DNA from 2 places in the Peptoniphilus rhinitidis 1-13 genome. Region 2 is predicted to be linked to the other one. Evidence: a T-box and tRNA genes for the amino acid it is inferred to sense, from the RefSeq annotation. Region 2 holds a T-box; the other holds one or more tRNA genes.
What was found. The T-box of region 2 lies ahead of thrS (threonine--tRNA ligase). A T-box ahead of a tRNA ligase gene usually reads a tRNA of that ligase, here a tRNA-Thr.

Region 1 (3,425 bases), on a different contig from region 2:
AAATAGAAAACGAAAAAAATATAAAGATTTATGTAAGTAAAATTGAAGAGGAAAAATTAGAATCATCTGAAAAATTATCTCTTGCAAAAACTATTATTGATTGTCTAGTAGACGAAAGTTATTTTGAAGGGAATAAATTTATTTTATCAAAAAAATTGTAAGGATCTGTTATGAACTTAAAAGAATATAATAACTTAGATAGAAGACTCACTAAAGAAGAAAGAAAAGAACTTTTTAAAGAATATCACAAAACTGGAGATCAAGATATAAGAGATATTTTAATTGAAGAGCATCTTTATATTGCAGAAATACTATCTAAAAAGTATACAGGTAGAGGAATAGATTATGATGATATATACCAAGTTGCATCTATTGGACTTATTTATGCTATAGAGAGATATGATCCGGATAAAGGATTCGAATTTTCTTCCTTTGCCACTCCAACTATTATTGGAGAAATAAAAAAATATTTTAGGGATAATGGTTGGACAATTAGAGTTCCAAGAAGAATTCAAGAATTATCTAAAAAAATTGCAAATGCAACTGTAACTCTCTCTCAAAAATATCAAAAGACTCCTACCATAGATGAAATTGCAGAATTTTTAAATTCAACTCCTGAAGAGATAATGGAATCCATGGAAGCATCAAAAGTTTACACTCCACAATCACTTGATGTTACTTATGAGGCAGGAGATGAAAATGAAGTAAGTCTATCTGATTTAGTAGGAGCAGATGAAAAATATTTTGATAAAATAGAATCAAATGATTTTTTCAAAAGAGCTATGGAAAATTTAGATGAAGTTGAAAAAACAATTCTAATTGATAGATATTTCAACAAAAAGACTCAAGTTGTCATTGCAGAGGAATTAAATATTTCTCAGATGACAGTTTCAAGAATGGAGAAAAAAGTTTTAGAAAAGATGAAAAAAGAACTTACTAAAACTATGGAGGTATAATGAATAGAAATAGGTACTTAGTTATTCTTTTAAAACTAGTAAATATTTTTGAAATTATAGTTTCAATTTTATTAATAGCAGGAGTTATAATTTCAATTCCAGATATTTTAAAATATTACTTTAAAATACTTACAAGTGATGCAACACTATCTTATGAAATATTTCAAAATTTTCTTTCTCATGTGCTTTTACTTGTGATAGCAATAGAATTTGTGGTTTTGATGATAGCACATACTGATACTAATATTCTTCACTTGATTTTACTTGTTATCTCAAGGAAAATGCTAGTTTATTCTGACACTATGCTCGATCTTTTATTTGCTACTACCGCAATTGCGATTTTATTTGCAGTTAGAAAATATTTACTTACTGGAGCAAGAATTGAAAATGAAAAAAATAAATACAATGAATTTTCTGCAACTACAACTATTAAGAGATTAAATTCAAAATATGGATTTGAAATTGATCCAAAAGATTCCAAAACAATTGGAGGATATGTATATGCTCTTCTTGTAAAAAATGCAGAGGAACCTGAAATTGGAGTTATAGTCGATGATGGAAAGTGTATTTATCAAATAATGAGTATGTCATCTGGTGGAGTCATAGAAACAGTTTCAATTGAAAAAATTGATAAAAATTAATAAAATAATAAAAATAAATAAAAAAGTGTTGGAAAAAAAACCAACACTTTTTTTGGAGCTGATAGGCGGGATCGAACCGCCGACCTATTGATTACGAATCAATTGCTCTACCAACTGAGCCATATCAGCAAATAATTTAAAACAATTATAACACTAATATAACACTAATGAAAAGAAATTAAAATTTAAAAATAAATAAGGTGATAATTTGAAATATATAATGGCATTTGATGCAGGAACTACATCTGCTAGGACAATAATTTTTGATAAAAAGGGAAATCCCATATCTGTTGCACAAAAAGATTTAATTAAACATTTTCCAAAACCTGGATATGTGGAAGAAGAACCAGAAGATATTTGGTCAAAACAAATAGGTACTGCAGTTGAAGCAATGTCAAAAAAGGAAATAGATCCAAAAGATATTTGTGCAATTGGAATTACAAATCAAAGAGAAACTACAATTGTGTGGAATAAAAAAACAATGGAGCCTATTTATAATGCCATAGTTTGGCAATGTAAGAGAACTTCAAAATATTGTGAAGAATTAAAAGAAAAAGGTTTGGAAGAAAAAATAAGAGAAAAGACTGGTCTTGTAATTGACCCTTATTTTTCTGCGACAAAAATAAAATGGATACTTGATAATGTTGAAGGTGCAAGAGAGATGGCTAATCGAGATGAACTTCTCTTTGGAACAGTGGAAACCTATTTGATTTATAAATTGACAGATGGAGAAGTACATATAACAGATTATACAAATGCATCGAGAACACTTCTATTTAATATAAAAGAAAAAAAGTGGGATAATGAATTATTAGAACTTTTTGATATACCAAGGTCAATGCTGCCAGAGATAAAAGATTCTAGCGAAGTTTATGGTAAATCAAAATCAAAATATTTAGGTTGTGAAATTCCTATTGCATCGGCAATAGGTGATCAGCAGTCATCACTTTTTGGAACAGCTTCCTTTGAAAAAGGAATGGCAAAATCTACTTTTGGAACAGGAGCTTTTGTTTTAATGAACACAGGCGATGAGCTTATTCGTTCTCAAAATGGACTTGTTTCTACAATTGCATGGGCAATAGATGGAGAAATTAAGTATGCACTAGAAGGTTCAATTTTTGAAGCAGGATCTTGCATAGATTTTTTGCGTGACAATCTTAGAATAATTGATCAGGCAGATGATTCTGAATATATGGCAGGAAAAGTAGAAGATACAAATGATTGTTATTTTATACCGGCATTTACAGGACTTGGAGCACCTTATTGGGATCAATACGCAAGGGGAAGTATAGTTGGATTAAGTGGATCTGTAAACAAATATCATGTTGTGCGTGCAGCACTTGAGTCTATTGCTTATTTAAGTTGTGACGTTATAAATGCAATGCAAGAAGATGCAAATACAAAAATAAAATCTCTAAAAGTTGATGGTGGAGTGAGCAAAAATAATTTTCTTATGAGTTTTTTATCTAGTATAGTAAATGTTGAAGTCGCAAGACCAAAAGTAATTGAGTTAACAGCTCTTGGTGCTTGTTATATGGCTGGACTTGCAGTTGGATTTTGGGAAAATATTGACGAAATAAGAGAAAATAATGAAATAGAAAAATATTTTGAGCCAGATATGGATGAAAAAGAAAGAAAAGAAAAAATGGAAAGATGGCACGAAGCTGTAAAATATTCTATGAATTGGACAAAATAAATAATATAAAAGTTTAATAAAAGTATAGGCCTTAGAAATGTTTCTAAGACCTTTATTTTTTGTAAATTATATTTAATTTATTTGTGAAAGAAATACTTTAAAAGCTTCGTAAAAATTTATTATAGATGGAAT
Region 2 (3,425 bases):
GAAGTTCTTTTAGATTACTACAAAAATTATGGATACGAAATGATAAATATTAAGCAGGGCTATGCAAAATGTTCATCTCTTGTGACAGATGATTTTATAATCACAAGTGATGGAGGAATTTATGAAAGTCTAAAAGATTTTGTTCCAATTTATAAAATAAATCATGGTGATATAAGATTAGGAAATTTTAATTATGGTTTTATTGGTGGGGCGAGTGGAGTCTTGGGCAAAAAAATTTTCTTCACAGGAGATTTTTCTCATCACTCATCCCATGAAGAAATTTTAAAAATAATAAAAAAATATAATTATGAAATTGAAATTTTATCGAAAGACCCAATAGAAGACTTTGGTTCTATTTATTTTATTTAAGACCTTTGTAAAAGTGACAAATATAAAAGATGGTATGTAGAAGGGTTAATTCCCTTCTTTTAATACATCTTTTATTTATAATATAATTATTAGGATATTTATAAACATATACTATCTATTTACTTTGTTTTGAAGAATTTTTTTATATAAAAATTTATTGTCATCGATATAATCAAACATTAACTTAAAAAGCAAATCTTTAAAAACTAAATCTTCTTCAAGGTAAGATTCTTTAGAAACCCCAGAAACATAAGTCATCTCTGTTAGAAGTCTACCACTATTTGTAGACATATATTTAGTCTTTTCTTCAAGTATAAAAAAAAGGAAATTACCATGTTCAGCTTCATGTGGATCTACATATTCTATACTTTTTTCATTTTCTATAATTTTAAAGAGACGAAAGGACATTTCTTTTATCTCAACATTTAACTTAACATTTCCTACGTAATATTTTGCATTTTCACTAAGCATATCTCTCTTGTAAGGAGGTAGTTCTGAAAAATTAATTTCAACAACATCAAATTTATTTTTGAGATAATCTATAAGGTCTTTTGAATCTCTCTCACCAATAGGAATTAAATGCTTGAACATTTTAATTTGGGTTTTGTAGTCCATTTTACTTTTACATCTCCTCAAAGGATTATTTTATAAAATAGTTTAAACTCCTCTTAGGGAGTTTTTTTCTTTCCCTTTAATAAGTAAAGGGACAAGACCAGGCCAAGTACAAAAAATATAATTGAAGTGAAGGAGTAGTCCACAACTTTAAAAAAATAGAAGATAAAAAAGTTGTTGTAGAGGATTGGGATAAGGAAAAATATAAAAAATAAAAACTTTTATTTTTGTATATGAAGGGCAGAGAAATTAAAAGGGGCAAGACAAAGGGGCTAAGCCCATAAAAATTTATAAAGGCAAAGAATCCAAAAAAATCATCTTCAAAGACAGGTAGAATAGGAATAGATCCCATAATGATAAGAGCAATGATAAAATATTTTAACTTATTTTTCATACTTGCCTCCAAATAATTTTTTCTTCATAAATTATATCAAAAAAAAGAAAGATCGTGTTTTAAAAAATTTAGCTTGGGTAATATAAAAAGGCGAGAGAAATGATAAATTCTTTCAAAATATTCTTGAAGATATAAAAACTTTATGATATTATAATAGCAATTTTAAAAAATGGCTTTGATAAGAAGAGTAAAATTTATAAAATTTTAAGAGAGGAAATGGTCGCTGCAAATTTCTAATTTTATATTTTTGAAAACTAACTTGGAGTCCCATAGCAAACTATGGCGTATGGATGCGTTAAATCCCTTGAGTTTAATTAAGGTGGAACCACGGTCATCGTCCTTTGGGATGATGGCTTTTTTATTTTATTTTTTTAATTTTAGGAGGAAGAAAATGATTATTAAATATCCAGATGGATCACGAAAAGAATACGAAAGTGGAGTTAAAGTGTCACAAATTACAGGAGATATTTCTAAAGGATTATTAAGAGATTCTCTTGGAGCAGTTGTAAATGGAGAAATTTTAGGACTAGAAGATGAAGTTTATGAAGATAGCGACTTTAAAGTTGTAAAATTTGAAGACAATGAAGGAAAAAGAATTTTATGGCACACTGCATCTCACATTATGGCTTATGCCATCCAAGAACTTTACCCAGAAGCAAAATTTGCCATTGGACCTTCAACTGAAACAGGATTTTATTACGATTTAGATTTAGATCACAGATTTGTTGAAGAAGATCTAAAGGCAATAGAAGATAAAATGAAAGAAATTGCTAAGAAAGACCTTCCAGTAGAAAAGATAGAAGTTTCAAGAGAAGAAGCAATTAATTATTTCAAAGAAAAAAATCAAGATTATAAAGTTGAGTTAATTGAAGATTTAAAAGAAGATGAAAAGATTACAATGTATAAAATTGGAGATTTTGTCGATCTTTGCAAGGGACCACATCTTCTATCAACTAAAAAAATAAAGGCAATAAAACTTCTTTCAATTGCGGGAGCATATTGGAGAGGCGACTCAAATAAAAAAATGCTTCAAAGAATTTATGGAATAGCTTTTGAAAAACAAAAACAATTAGATGAATATATTGAAAGACGTGAAGAGGCTGAAAAGAGAGATCACAGAAAGCTTGGAAAAGAGCTAGATCTATTTAGTATGCACGAAGAAGGACCTGGATTCCCATTCTTTCACCCAAATGGAATGATTTTAAGAAACACTTTATTAAATTGGTGGAGAGATGTTCTCGAAGAAAATGGATATGGAGAAATTTTAACTCCAATTATTTTGAATGAAGATTTGTGGCACAGATCAGGTCACTGGGATCACTACAAAGACAATATGTACTTTACAAAGATTGACGATGCAGATTACGCAGTAAAACCAATGAACTGCCCTGGATCAATTTTAGTTTACAATTCAAATAATCACTCTTACAGAGATCTTCCAATAAGACTTGCAGAATATGGGATAGTTCACAGACACGAACTTTCTGGAGCACTTCATGGTCTATTTAGAGTAAGAACATTTACTCAAGATGATGCCCATGTATATTGTTTACCATCACAAATAAAAGATGAAGTGTTTAAGATGATTGACCTTGCCGATTATTTATATAGCACTTTTGGATTTAAGTACACAATTGAACTTTCAACAAGACCAGATGATTACATGGGGGACCTTGAATCATGGAATTTGGCTGAAAAGTCACTTAAAGAAGCATTAGAAGAAAAGAATTTGCCATATACAATTAATGAAGGCGATGGAGCATTTTATGGTCCAAAGATTGACTTTCACTTAGAAGATGCAATAGGAAGAACTTGGCAATGTGGTACAATTCAACTTGACTTCCAACTTCCAGAAAACTTCAACTTAACTTATGTAGACGAAGATGGAGAAAGACAAAGACCAGTGATGCTTCACAGAGCACTTCTTGGATCAGTTGAAAGATTTATGGGTATATTAATTGAACATTTTGCAGGTAAATTCCCACTATGGTTATCTCCAGTACAAGTTGAAGTAATTCCTGTATCTGACAAATTTAAAGATTACGCAGAA

Region 1: it has a tRNA-Thr gene. The T-box ahead of thrS (threonine--tRNA ligase) is inferred to sense a tRNA for this amino acid. The anticodon was not compared.

What each region holds. Positions count from the first base shown of each region.
Region 1 covers NZ_BAEW01000005.1:106,676-110,100, forward strand. The annotation lists gene RH95_RS05000 (ATP-binding protein) at 1-161, shown strand, start outside; gene RH95_RS05005 (SigB/SigF/SigG family RNA polymerase sigma factor) at 171-956, shown strand; gene RH95_RS05010 (HlyC/CorC family transporter associated domain-containing protein) at 956-1,597, shown strand; tRNA gene RH95_RS05015 (tRNA-Thr) at 1,651-1,726, opposite strand; gene glpK (glycerol kinase GlpK) at 1,806-3,293, shown strand; gene pepD (beta-Ala-His dipeptidase) at 3,366-3,425, opposite strand, start outside.
Region 2 covers NZ_BAEW01000003.1:22,348-25,772, reverse strand. The annotation lists gene RH95_RS02900 (DUF6873 family GME fold protein) at 1-369, shown strand, start outside; gene RH95_RS02895 (hypothetical protein) at 481-984, opposite strand; gene RH95_RS02890 (hypothetical protein) at 1,061-1,375, opposite strand; T-box leader at 1,542-1,720, shown strand; gene thrS (threonine--tRNA ligase) at 1,767-3,425, shown strand, end outside.